Geotalea uraniireducens: one gene and its partners. The main gene of each other region encodes a partner of the protein of the gene in region 3 in a complex. Links are inferred from orthologs where the notes say so. Each region holds a gene or a part of one and is shown on either strand. Other genes may lie near its edges. The genes, in order: accC, QMN23_RS12680 and accD.

Region 1 (4,468 bases), 170 kb from region 3 along the record:
ACGGGCCAGAACCAGCTCGACGCTCCGCCACTCAAGTGGATGAGCACCGTCACCAGCACCAGATCGAGGAGGATCTGGAGCAGATTGACGAGCCGATAGCAGCAGCAGAGTCGACGATGATAGGTGTGAAGCAGAAAGTTGTAACCGATGACCGAGGCCACCGTACCAAACAGGAAGAAGGTCTGTGACCGGGACAAAAAGAGACCGAACCGGCTGAAATAATAAGAACTTCCGGCAAAGAGGCAATATGCGGCGATCAGAGCGAGCAGGAACCAGCGGGTCTTCACCACCAGCGAGATTCGCGCCTGAAGTTCCTCATGCTGTTCATAATCGGCGGTCTTGAGGCCATCCCGGACCTGCCACAACCGCTTGGAAAGGGCATTAAACCAGTTCGAATTCACCATAGGGCCCTGAGTCATAGTAAAAGTTACAGCAAATCACATGCCACACTGCCACCATACAGGCTGATCTCGGGAGCTGTCGCCACCAGGCCAAGTTCCGCGGCAAAACGGTAAAACGATTTCAGGCCATCCAGATGTGCCGCGGTCAGGTCGTAAGAAATCGTCTGCCAGTAATCGACGAGCACATCTTGCTGACACCACGAGCGTTCCGGTGACTCGGCCGCAATCTCGGGATACGAGTCATAGGCGATCCTTTGGGCGCTAATCAGCTCGGCGCTCAATTGACGTACTGCTTCCGGCCGTTCCCGAACCGTTGCCCGCCGAATCAGCCAGAGGGCAAAAACGAACGGCAGACCCGTGAAATGCCGCCATAGCTCGCCGAGGTCATAGACCAGCAGATCGGTGGTGGTCAGGGATTCTTTCAGGGCGTTATCGCCGATCAGGAGGAGAGCCGGAAAGGCTTCCAATGCTGGCTGCAGAGCGAGATCGGTTCTTTCGAAACGGTTGGTAAAGCCATGGAATTTGCCGAGGATAATCTTCAGCAGGTTAACCGAAGTGTCAGATTCGGTGGTCATGCCGATGGTCGCGCCGCTGAGTTCCGTTAGCGGTACCCTCGAGAAGAGCAGCACACTCTTCACCGCACCGATGGCGCTGATCGACAGCTCCGGCAGAATGAGGTAGCGGTCGGGGTACTTCGCATATTCAATCGACGATGAAGGAGAAACGTCAATGTCTCCGGAAGCAAGCAGTTTGTTGAGGGCTGCGGGTACGCCCCGGACAAAACGATAGCCGGAGCAGGTGAAATGGCGGTGCAATACCGTGAAAATGGGCGTACAATTGGCATACTCGATCTGGCCGATGGTAATAGTCATGGCAACTCCAGAAATCGCGGGGCCAAGGCCGACCGGTCACTTCCCCGGAAATTGAAGGCAAAACAAAGGCGAGACTACCGTCCCGCCTTCTTCTTTCTTAGCCGCCACAGGGCGGAGTCACTCTTCTTCTTCTGTTTCGGTTACGCTTTCGGCGTAATCGTCTGCCGACATCAACGACTTGAGTTCTTCGGGGTCGCGAAGGGCGACGACAGCTATCCAGCCACCGTCGTAAGGATCGTCATTCATGATCTCAGGAGAAGATTCGAGTTCTTCGTTAACTTCGAGAACCTCGCCGCTCAAGGGTGCATACAATTCGGCCAACGCTTTTCGCGCCTCCACCGAGCCGAATGAATCATCCTGCTCCAGTTCGTCACCGACCGATGGCAACTCGACCGCACTGATCAGACCGAGACTTTCCTGAGCGTAGTCGGTAATCCCGACCACCGCTCGTTCCCCCTCGACCCGTACCCAGACATGCTCTTTGCTGTACTTGAGTTCTTCAGGAAAATCCATGGCCTACTCCAAAACGATCCTTTCCAGAAAACCGGTATCGATATCTCCCTCGATGAAATCCTTGTTTGCCATGATCCGCTTGTGAAAAGGAATCGTCGTCTTGATACCGCCGATGATGTACTCGTCGAGAGCGCGAGCCATCCGTTTGATAGCGTCTTCACGGGTTTCGGCATGAACGATCAGCTTGGCGATCAGCGAATCATAGTGGGGAACGACCATATATTGGTCATAGACGAACGAATCGATCCGCACTCCCAGGCCACCGGGGGTGTGATAACCGTCAATCCGCCCCGGTGAAGGGGTGAATTTGACCGGGTCTTCAGCATTGATCCGACATTCGATAGCATGACCCTGAATCTTGATATCGCTCTGTTTGTAGCGGAGCTTCAAACCGGCGGCGGAACGGATCTGCTCGCGCACGATGTCGATGCCGGTCACCATCTCCGTAACCGGGTGCTCCACCTGGACGCGGGTGTTCATCTCCATAAAGTAGAAGTTGCCGGTTTTGTCGACCAGAAACTCGATAGTGCCGACGCTGTTGTACCCCACCGCCTTGGCGGCCCTGACGGCGGCCTCGCCCATCGCCTTGCGCAACGCCGGAGTACTGACCGGCGACGGCGCCTCTTCGATGATCTTCTGGTGACGGCGCTGAATCGAGCAGTCACGTTCGCCGAGATGAATGACATTGCCGTGTTTGTCAGCCATAATCTGAATTTCGACGTGACGGGGACACTCACAATATTTCTCGATGTAGACTTCAGGATTGCCGAATCCGGCCTGCGCTTCCGCCCGGGCCGTAGCAAAGGCGTTGGGCAGGGTTGCCGGCGAATGGACGATTTTCATCCCTCGACCGCCGCCGCCGGCCGTAGCCTTGATGATCACCGGGTAGCCGATCTCCTTGGCTATCCGGATTGCATCATTGACGTCGTTGACCCCCTCCTTGGTACCGGGAAGGATCGGCACGTCTTCTTTGATCACCGCTTGGCGCGCACTGATCTTATCCCCCATGATCCGCATACTCTCCGACGACGGGCCAATGAAGGTAATCCCGCAGTTTTCGCAGATTTCGGCAAAAGCGGCATTTTCCGACAGAAAGCCATAGCCGGGATGGATCGCCTCGGCATCGGTCAGTTCGGCGGCACTGATAATGGCGTTGATATTGAGATAGCTTTGCAGGCTCGGCGCCGGCCCGATACAGACGCTTTCGTCGGCCAGCTTGACGTGGAGGGACTCCTTGTCGGCCAGGGAATAGACTGCCACGGTCTTGATTCCGAGTTCCTTGCAGGCCCGGATAACCCGAAGGGCAATCTCTCCGCGGTTGGCAATGAGAACTTTATGAAACATTGAACTCTCCGTAGTATTGATTGAACGGCATAGATGGGAGCGGATAGCCGCGGCAAAAAAGCCGCGAGCCTCCGGCAACGGGCTCCAGACCGATTAGAGCGGCTCCACCACGAAGAGCGGTTCGCCGAATTCGACCGGCTGGGCGTTTTCCTTGCAAATCTCAACGATCTTACAGCGGAACTCCGCTTCGATCTCATTCATCAGCTTCATCGCCTCGACGATGCACAAGACCTGCCCCTTTTCGACGGTCTGGCCAACCTCGACGTACGGCGCCGCATCGGGAGCCGGCGCCCGATAAAAGGTCCCGACGATCGGCGAAACGATCTCTTTCCCTTTAGCAGGAGGGGCCGGTGCCGGAGCCTCGGCAGCCGGGGCCGCCGGCGCGACCTGCGGCATGATCTGGGGAGGGATGGCAAGGGTCGGCGCAGGTTGATAATTAACCACCGCCGCCGCATTGCCCCGCTTGATACGGACCTTCTCCTCGGCCGCCTCAAGTTCGAATTCGGTGATATCCGTTTCGGTTACCATCTTTATCAACGATTTAAGATCCTTAATATCCATACATTTCTCCTTTAGTGGTCGTTCCGAGACATCGCCCCGGCAAAATGGGCCGCGCCCATATTACACTATTAACAGGTCCTTGGGAACCTTCGTCAGCAAACGATAACCGTCGGCTGTCACTACCACAGTATCCTCAATCCTCACACCACCCCAGCCGGGGATATAGATCCCGGGTTCAATGGTGAAGACCATCCCCTGTTCGGCAATGCCCTCGCTGCGCGGAGAAACAACTGGCTTTTCGTGGACCTCCAGGCCGACGCCATGGCCGAGCCCGTGACCGAAATAGTCGCCATATCCCCGTTCAGCAATAGTATCCCGAGCGAGTTGGTCAAGCAGCCGCAGTTCGACTCCCGGCCGCACCGCCGCCAGAGCCCGATCATGAGCTTCCTTGACCAGTGCATATATCTCACGCTGCCGATTGTCGGGCTCGCCAACTGCCACCGTTACTGTTTCATCCGAATGGTAACCGTTGAAAACCGTGCCGTAATCGATGGTCACCAGTTCCCCGGTCGCCACGATTTTCCCGCTCGCCCGACCGTGAGGAAGCGCCCCCCGTTCACCTGATGCTACAATAAAATCGAAGGACTTTTCGTCCCCGCCGGCCCGGCGCATGGCAAATTCGAGTTCCCGCGCAAAATCGCACTCGCTGACTCCCGGCGCCAGATATGTCAGGGAGGCGAGCAGGGCCTCGGAAGCAATCCGGGCGGCATCGGCGAGCAGATCGAGTTCAGCAGCCGACTTGACAACCCTGAGCAGCGACAATTCTTCCCCGATCGG
Region 2 (4,403 bases), 280 kb from region 3 along the record:
GCCATCCGGATCACCGACCTCGATCCGCTCCCCTACAACCTCCTCTTCGAACGCTTCCTCAACCCGGAACGGATCTCGATGCCCGATATCGACGTCGACTTCTGCCAGGACCGGCGCGAGGAGGTGATCCAGTATGTCACCGAGCGCTACGGCCGCGACAAGGTCTGCCAGATCATCACTTTCGGGACCATGTCGGCCCGGGCGGTGATCCGCGACGTCGGTCGGGCGCTCGATATGGCCTACGGCGACGTCGACAAGATCGCCAAACTGGTGCCGGAGGTGCTCGGCATCTCCCTGGAAAAGGCCCTTCAGCAGGAACCGAAGCTGACGGAGCTGGCTAACGCCGAGCCGCGGGTCAAGGAGCTGCTCGACATCGCCATCTGTCTCGAAGGCCTGGCGCGCCACGCCTCCACCCATGCCGCCGGGGTGGTGGTGGCCCCCGACGTGCTCGAAGAGTTCTGTCCGGTCTACAAGGACCAGAAGAGCGGCTCGCTCACTACCCAGTACTCGATGAAGTACGTCGAGAAGATCGGCCTGGTCAAGTTCGACTTCCTCGGGCTGAAGAACCTGACCGTCATTCACAACGCCGTCCGGCTGATCCGCGTCGGCAAAGACCCGAACTTCGACATCGCCGCCCTGCGCGACGACGACGAGGAGAGCTACAAGCTGCTCCAGGCGGGGAACACCACCGGGGTCTTCCAGCTCGAATCGTCGGGGATGAAGGAACTGCTCACCAAGCTCAAGCCCTCCTGCTTTGAGGATATCATCGCCGTCTGCGCCCTCTACCGGCCGGGGCCGCTCGGCTCCGGGATGGTCGACGACTTCATCGACCGCAAGCACGGCCGGAAAAAGGTGGTCTACGACCTGCCACAGCTGGAGCCGATCCTCAAGGATACCTACGGGGTCATCGTCTACCAGGAACAGGTCATGCAGATCGCCCGGACCCTGGCCGGCTACTCCCTCGGCGGCGCCGACCTGCTCCGCCGCGCCATGGGGAAAAAGGATCCGGCGGAGATGGCCAAGCAGCGCGACATCTTCATGGCCGGCGCCGAAAAGAACCGGATCGACCTGCAGAAGGCCGGAGCGATCTTCGACCTGATGGCCAAGTTTGCCGAGTACGGCTTCAACAAGTCCCATTCGGCCGCCTACGCCCTGGTCGCCTACCAGACCGCCTACCTGAAGGCCCACTATCCGGTGGAGTTCCTGGCGGCACTCCTCACCGAGGACATGGGGAACAGCGACAAGGTGGTCAAGAACATCGCCGACTGCCGGGAGATGGGGATCGAGGTCCTGCCGCCCGACATCAATGCCTCCGACCTGTCGTTCCGGGTCCTCGGCAACTCGATCCGCTTCGGTCTCGGGGCGGTCAAGAATGTCGGCGAATCGGCCATCGAGGCGATCATCGAGGCCCGCGGCGACGGACCGTTCAAGGAGATGTTCGACTTCTGCGAGCGGGTCGATCTGCGCAAGGTCAACAAACGGGTGGTCGAGTCGCTGATCAAGTGCGGCGCCTTCGATTCCACTGGCGGCCGGCGGGCCCAGCTGATGGCGGCCCTTGAGGACGCCATGGCGATCGGCCAGAAGATACAGCAGGAGAAGGAGAGCGCGCAGGTGTCGCTGTTCGGCACCGAGGAGATCGTTCGGAGCAACGGCAACGGCAGGGGAGGGCACCAGCTCCCCGAGATCCCCGAATGGGATGACAAGCTGCTGCTCAACCTGGAGAAGGAGGCGCTCGGCTTCTTTATTACCGGCCATCCGCTCGGGCGCTACGAGTCGGAGATCAAGCGCTTTGCCTCCACCGATACGGCGTCGCTGGACGAGCTGTCCGACAAGGCCGAGATCAGGCTCTGCGGGGTGGTTGCCGGTCTCAAGGAGATCATGACCAAAAAAGGGGACCGGATGGCCTTCGCCACCCTGGAGGACCTGGTCGGTTCCGTGGAGGTGGTGGTCTTTGCCGACGTCTATGCCCGGGTCGTCGAATTCCTCAAGTCCGACGATCCGCTGCTGGTCAGCGGCACCCTCGACAGAGGGGAAAAGAGCATCAAGATCATGGCGAACGACGTCGTGCCGCTCCGGGAGGTTTGCGCCCGGGAAACCAAGCGGGTGATCTTCGCCCTTTCCGGGACCGGCCTCGAACGGTCGCAGCTGCTGACCCTGCGGGAGATCATCGGCCGCCATCCCGGCAGTTGCCGGCCGGTGCTGACCATTAATATCCCGAGCCAGTGCCGGGCGACCATCGCGCTGCCCGACTCCTACCGGGTGGCCGCCAGCGAGGAACTGTCGCAGGAAGTCAAAAATCTGTTCGGCTATCATGCCGTTTCGTTCGAATAGTGCGCAGCGTCGGTACCGTCTCGCAGCCCTGTCCGCCGTCCGCCGTTCTGCACCTCAACCTGGAGTGAAATTTTCGCACAAGGAGCTTTGATACATGGCTGCACACTACTCTCTCGATTTTGAAAAACCGGTGGAGGAGCTGGAGAAGAAGATCCAGGAACTGGCCGCCATCGCCGGCGACAATGAAGCGTTGAGCACCGAGGTCGCCAAGCTGGAAGAGAAGGTGGACCAGATGCGGGAAGTGGTCTTCGCCAATCTCTCCCGCTGGCAGATGACCCAGGTGGCCCGCCACATCAACCGTCCCTTCACCTTGGACTATCTGAAGCTGATCTTTACCGAATTCACCGAGCTGCACGGCGACCGTCAGTTCGGCGATGACCATGCCATCGTCGGCGGCCTGGCCAAGCTCGACGGCGAGCCGGTGATGGTCATCGGCCACCAGAAGGGGCGGGACACCAAGGAAAAGGTTTACCGCAATTTCGGCATGCCCAACCCGGAAGGGTACCGTAAGGCGCTGCGGCTGATGGAGATGGCTGAGCGGTTCCGGCTGCCGATCATCACCTTCGTCGATACTCCCGGTGCTTACCCCGGCATTGGTGCCGAAGAGCGGGGCCAGGCCGAAGCGATCGCTCGCAACCTGCGGGAGATGGCCCGCCTGACCGTGCCGATCATCGTCGTTATCACCGGCGAAGGGGGGTCCGGCGGGGCGCTGGCCATTGCCGTAGGCGACCGGATCTTGATGCTCGAGTATTCGATCTATGCGGTTATCTCGCCCGAAGGATGTGCGGCCATTCTCTGGTCGGACGGCACCAAGGGGGAGCAGGCGGCCGAAGCGCTGAAGCTCACCGCCCCGGACCTCAAGGAACTGAACGTCATCGACGACATCGTCAAGGAGCCGCTCGGCGGCGCCCATCGCAACCACGAGGCGATGGCCGCGTCGCTGCATGAGGCGCTGTCCCGGCATCTCAAGGAGTTGCGGGCGCTGCCGGTGGAACAGCTGGTCGAGGAGCGCTACAACAAGTTTCGCGCCATGTCCCGCTTTGCCGAGTAGCGGCGGGAATTGCATCGGGAAGGGCTAACGGCCGGGCCGGGCGGATTTCGTCCCTCAAGGTTGTTAGCCCTTCTTCTTTTTCGAGGTGATATGGAAGAGCGATTGCAGAAAATTCTCTCCCAAGGGGGGGTCGCGTCGCGCCGTGAAGCGGAGCGGCTGATCAGTGCCGGGCGGGTAGCGGTCAACGGGGAAGTGGTCACCGAGCTGGGGAGCAAGGCCGATCCGGCCAAGGACCGGATCACCCTGGACGGCAAGCCGGTGTCGGTCGGCGGCACCCGTTACTATATCCTGCTCAACAAGCCGGTCGGTTATGTCACTACCCTCAAGGATCCGGGGGGGCGGCCGATCGTCACCGACCTCCTCAAGGGGGTCGGGGCACGGGTGTTTCCGGTCGGCCGGCTCGACTACAATACCGAAGGGCTGCTGCTGTTGACCAACGATGGCGAGTGGGCCAACCGACTGGCTCACCCGCGTCATGAAGTCGACAAGGAATACCTGGTCCGGGTCCGGGGGCGGGTGAACCCCGAACAGCTTCAGCGGCTTTCCGGCGGGCTCGAACTCGACGACGGCCCGACCGCCCCCGCCCAGGTACGTTCCCAGCGGGAGAGCGACAATAATACCTGGCTGTCGATTACCATCCACGAAGGACGCTACCGGCAGGTGCGGCGGATGTGCGAGGCGGTGGGGCTGACGGTAGTCCGGCTGCGGCGGATTCGGTACGGCGCTCTCAAGCTGGGAGAACTCAAGCCGGGGGAGTTTCGGTTGCTGACCGGCGCCGAAGTGGCGGAGCTCGTCCGGCCATGCGGGGACGGGCGCGGCCGGCCGGTCCGGCCGGTCAGACGTTGACATGGGGCAGAATGACCCGGTTGAAAGGGAGGGACATTCTGCCCTTTTTTCGAGCGGCGGCTACCGGTTTTGCGGCAGCGTCCGGCAACAAGCTGCACGGTCATCGAGGAGTGAAGGCCGGTGGAGTGGCTTCCTGCACGATCTTGGCCGGTATTTGTGCTTCTCATTAAAATAG
Region 3 (4,408 bases):
CATCACCCCGAGCACCATGAACAGCCGGCTGCGGGACAGCCCGCCGAGCGAGGCGGCCAGGGCAGCGGCACCGGCGGGGTTGTGGGCGCCATCGAGCAGGATGCGGGGCGGCCCGGGAAACAGTTCCATCCGTCCTGGCCAGCGGGCCGCCGCCAGCCCGTCGCCGAATGCCGTCTCCGGCAGGGGAAAACCGCAGTGGCCGAGCGATTCCGCCGCCGCCAGCGCAGTGGCGGCATTGTCCGCCTGGTAGCGACCGCCGATCCCCGGCCGCAAACCGGACAACGTCCGCGCCAGCCCATGATAAGCGAGAGTACCGTCCTCGTGCCAGGCGGCGGAAAAATCGTTGTCGAGTCGCACCAGGGAATTCCCTCCGCGCCGGCACTGTTCGGCAAGGACCGCGCTGACCGCTTCCGGCTGGCGCGACAGCACCACCGGCGTTCCCGGCTTGATGATCGCCCCTTTTTCCCGGGCAATCGCGGGCAGGCTGGCGCCGAGCCACTCGCAATGATCGAGGGCGATGGGCGTGATCACCGTCATGAGGCCGTTCGCCGCGCTGGTGGCATCGTGACCGCCCCCCATGCCGGCTTCGACGACGGCCACCGCCACCCCGGCTTCGGCAAACCAGAGCAGCGCCAGAGCGGTAACCACTTCGAAAAAGGTGGTGCCCGGTGGGGCAGCGGCGAGTACTCGCTCGGCCAACCGACCGGCCCGCTCTTCAGCGATCTCGGTACCGTCGAGACGGAACCGTTCGGTAAAACTGATCAGATGGGGCGAGGTAAACAGCCCGGTACGATAACCGCCCGCAGTCAGCAGGGAGGCGAGAAAAGCCGCCGTCGACCCTTTGCCGTTGGTCCCGACCACGTGAATGACCGCAAACGATTCCTGGGGATTGCCGAGTTGTTGTAACAGTGCAGAGATCCGTGCCAGACCCGGCCTGATGCCGAAACGCCTCAGGCCGTATATGTGTGCCAGAATCTCTTCATAGGTCATGACAGGCGGGAATTATAGGGGAAGAAGGGGGGAAAGTCCACCGATTTGAGGGAGGGGGCGGCAACCGGCGCCGCCCCGCTATCGCCGTTATTGGGGACGATAGAGCATTCCCAGCACCCGGGCCAGGGTGGCGCGCATATCCTTCCGTTCGACGATCAGGTCGACCATGCCGTGATCGAGGAGGTATTCGGCACGCTGGAACCCCTCGGGAAGTTTCTGGCGGATCGTCTGCTCGATGACCCGGGGGCCGGCGAAGCCAATCAGCGCCTTCGGCTCGGCGATATTAATGTCGCCGAGCATGGCGAAACTGGCGGTAACGCCGCCGGTCGTCGGGTCGGTCAACACCGAAATAAAGGGAAGCCCCTGCTCCCTCAGCTTGGCCAGCGCCGCCGAGGTCTTGGCCATCTGCATCAGCGACAGGATGCTCTCCTGCATCCGGGCGCCGCCGGAAGCGGAAACGACAATTACCGGGGTGTGGGCGGCAACGCCCCGCTCGATCGCCCGGGTGATCTTCTCGCCAACCACGCTCCCCATGCTCCCCCCCATGAAGGAGAAGTCGAAGACCGCCAGTTGTACCGGGATGGCCTCAATAGCCCCGGCGCCACAGATGACCGCATCCTTTGCCCCCCCTTTGGCGAGGGCGGCCTGGATCCGCTCCTGATAACTCTTGGAATCCTTGAACTCAAGGACATCCACCGAAACCATCGTAGCGTCGTATTCCACAAAGCTCCCCGCATCGAGCAGCAAGTCGATCCGCTGCCGGGCCGAGATCCGGTAATGGTGGTTGCACTTGGGACAGACATTGAGATTGCGCTCCAAATCTTTCGTGACGAGCGCTTCCTTGCAGCTCAGGCATTTGGTCCAGAGCCCTTCCGGTACCTTAACCTTTTTGTCTGTCGCCAACGGGGCCTTATCCCTTTTGAACCACGCCATCTGATAGCTCCCTCGGGGCCGCCATCGCCCCGGACTTTTTAGCAAAAATAAAGAAACCTGTTAACAGAAAACCACCGGAAAGTCAATTTGCAATTGCCCGTTTCAGACCGGCGGTGAACTCTCCCACGGCCGACTGAAGGGCCGTATCGCGGTGCTGCTCGAACAGCTTGACAATTGCGCTGCCGACCACTACCCCGTCACCGGCGGCGGCGACTTCCGCCGCCTGTTCGGGAGTGGAGACGCCGAAGCCGACGACCACCGGCACCGCCGTCTGGGCCTTAATGGCCGCCACATTGGCCCCGATCGACCGTTCGACGTCACGCCGCGCCCCGGTAACCCCGGTAACCGAAACGTAATAGATGAAGCCGCGGGCCCGGCGGGTCACCTTCCGGAGGCGGGCAGCATCCGAGGTGGGGGTCAGGAGGAAGATCAGATCGAGACCGTGCCGGTCGGTACAGGACTGCAGCTCGTCTGCTTCCTCGGGCGGCAGGTCGACCACCAGCACGCCGTCGACCCCGGCAGCGGCCGCATCGCTGGTAAAGCGCTCCAGACCGTAGTTGAGCAGCGGATTGTAGTAGCCCATCAGAATAATCGGCACCTGGGTGCGCCGCCGTACCGCTTTTACTGTCGCTAAAATTTTATCGAGTGTTGTGCCGGCCGCCAGCGCCCGCTCCGAGGCGAGCTGGATGGTCGGGCCATCGGCCATCGGATCGGAAAACGGCACCCCCAGTTCGATAATGTCGGCCCCGTTTCGCTCCAGGAGCGGAATCAACTCTTCGGTCGCCGCCAGGTTCGGATCACCGGCGGTAATGAACGTTACCAGGGCCTTGCTTCCCTGGGCCCGACAGCGGGCAAAGGTATCAGAAATCCTGCTCATGAACTCGCTACTCGCTTCCGCCGGTCCCGGTTGATCTGGAACCGGCTAGGGTCTCATTCCTCTTCCGTTTTGAAACTGCTCATCTCGCGCTGCAGGACGTCGAGCTGCCGGGAGAGCCGCGACACCGAATCGTCGAGCATCTTGGCGGCACCGAGGTTGGTCGACGTCGAATCCTGGATGTTTTCCACCGCCCGGATGATCTGCTCGCTCCCCCGGGTCTGTTCGTCGCAGGCCCGCTTGATCTGCAGGATCATGTCGGTGATGTTCTCGGTGGAGCGGGCAATGAAATTACCGACCTTGCTCTGCTCCTTGGTCGAGGTCCGGACCTGGGAGGTAAGCCCTTTCATCCGCTCGGCGGCGGTCATGATCATGTCGCTCCCCTTGCTCTGCTCCCGGGTCGCGCCGGCAATCTGGCCGATCATGTCGGAGACCCGCTCCATGGCATCGCGAATCATGTGGCTCCCCTTCGCCTGCTCCGTAGTCGCCCGGGCGATGCTCTCGACCTGGGCGGTCGCCTGCTGCACCCCGATGACGATCTTGTTGAGCGCTTCGCCGGACTCGTGGGACAGGGTCTCGCCGTCGGCAATGCTCTTCTCTGCCAGATCGATCGCCTCCACCGCCCGGGCCGTTTCATCCTGGACCCCCTTGATCAGCTGGGCGATCTCTCGGGTCGAGCTGGAGGTCCGCTCTGCCAGTTCCTTGATCTCGTCGGCCACCACGGCAAAGCCTTTGCCGTGTTCACCCGCCTGGGCGGCAATAATGGCGGCATTCAGGGCCAGCAGGTTGGTCTGTTCCGCCACCTCGTCGATAACCGAAAGGATGGCGCCGATATCGTTGGCCCGGCCGGAAAGAGTCTCGATCACTTCCGAGGTGATCCGGGAGGAGCGCTTGATTTCGTTGATCCCGGCAATGGTCGCCTCGACCGACGCCTTGCCGAGCTCGGCATCCTTGCGGACCTCTTCCGAAATGCTGGCGGTTTCCAAGGCGTTCTTCTCGACCTGCTTGATCGAACTGTCCATCTCCGCCACCGACGATGCCGTGGTGGTCGAAACTTCCATCAGGCTGACCACGCTGCTGCTGATCTGCTTGATCGACGCCGCCATTTCCATCACCGACGAACTGACCTCTTCCACTGCCTGGGAGAGCGAATCGACGTTCATCGCCACTTCCTCGATGCTGGCGGCCATTTCGAGGATCGAGGAGGAGGTTTCCGACGCCGAGAGGGAGAGGCTGTCGACGCCGTGGGAAACCTCTTTGACGGAGGTATTGATCTCGGTAACCGCCGAGGAGGTCAGGGACACGCCGCCGGCCTGGACTTCCGCGGCCGACATCACCCGGCGCGAAGCTTCGAAGATGTTGGCAGAAATCTGCCCCACTTCGATCAGCGAACGGTTCACCTTGCGGGCCAGTTCGCCGAGCATTTCGAGCATGGTGTTGAAGTCGCTGCTGAGATTGCCCAGCTCGTCGGCGGAATCGATCGCTACCCGGACCGTCAGGTCGCCCTTGGCCCCCAGGTTGGTCGCCCTGATCATCCGGTCCACCCGGCCGATGATGTTGCGGGTGGCGATCCCGCCGAAGAGCATCGCCAGCACGGCAGCACCGATAATG

The links.
Region 1: the proteins of accD (region 3) and accC are in contact, whole or in part, in a solved structure (PDB 8UXZ), measured with the Escherichia coli proteins. The link is inferred for Geotalea uraniireducens from one-to-one orthologs.
Region 2: the proteins of accD (region 3) and QMN23_RS12680 are in contact, whole or in part, in a solved structure (PDB 8UXZ), measured with the Escherichia coli proteins. The link is inferred for Geotalea uraniireducens from one-to-one orthologs.

The regions. Positions count from the first base shown.
Region 1 is NZ_AP027151.1:2,810,574-2,815,041, forward strand. The notes cover bases 961-3,815. They hold accC (acetyl-CoA carboxylase biotin carboxylase subunit), read right to left. Parts: upstream 3,131-3,815; coding sequence 1,790-3,130; downstream 961-1,789. Other genes in these bases: QMN23_RS13185 (menaquinone biosynthetic enzyme MqnA/MqnD family protein), read right to left, coding at 961-1,273; gcvH (glycine cleavage system protein GcvH), read right to left, coding at 1,391-1,786; accB (acetyl-CoA carboxylase biotin carboxyl carrier protein), read right to left, coding at 3,224-3,691; QMN23_RS13205 (M24 family metallopeptidase), read right to left, coding at 3,752-3,815. Outside these bases: QMN23_RS13180 (putative bifunctional diguanylate cyclase/phosphodiesterase), read right to left, coding at 1-404; more of QMN23_RS13185, read right to left, coding at 428-960; more of QMN23_RS13205, read right to left, coding at 3,816-4,468. UniProt on the Escherichia coli protein: This protein is a component of the acetyl coenzyme A carboxylase complex; first, biotin carboxylase catalyzes the carboxylation of the carrier protein and then the transcarboxylase transfers the carboxyl group to form malonyl-CoA.
Region 2 is NZ_AP027151.1:2,698,166-2,702,568, reverse strand. The notes cover bases 1,614-4,403. They hold QMN23_RS12680 (acetyl-CoA carboxylase carboxyltransferase subunit alpha), read left to right. Parts: upstream 1,614-2,425; coding sequence 2,426-3,382; downstream 3,383-4,403. Other genes in these bases: QMN23_RS12675 (pseudouridine synthase), read left to right, coding at 3,473-4,228; dnaE (DNA polymerase III subunit alpha), read left to right, coding at 1,614-2,331. In the rest of the region: more of dnaE, read left to right, coding at 1-1,613. UniProt on the Escherichia coli protein: Component of the acetyl coenzyme A carboxylase (ACC) complex. First, biotin carboxylase catalyzes the carboxylation of biotin on its carrier protein (BCCP) and then the CO(2) group is transferred by the carboxyltransferase to acetyl-CoA to form malonyl-CoA.
Region 3 is NZ_AP027151.1:2,976,652-2,981,059, forward strand. What follows is about bases 1-2,795. They hold accD (acetyl-CoA carboxylase, carboxyltransferase subunit beta), read right to left. Parts: upstream 1,924-2,795; coding sequence 1,078-1,923; downstream 1-1,077. Other genes in these bases: QMN23_RS13865 (bifunctional folylpolyglutamate synthase/dihydrofolate synthase), read right to left, coding at 1-990; trpA (tryptophan synthase subunit alpha), read right to left, coding at 2,006-2,795. Outside these bases: more of trpA, read right to left, coding at 2,796-2,800; QMN23_RS13880 (methyl-accepting chemotaxis protein), read right to left, coding at 2,854-4,408.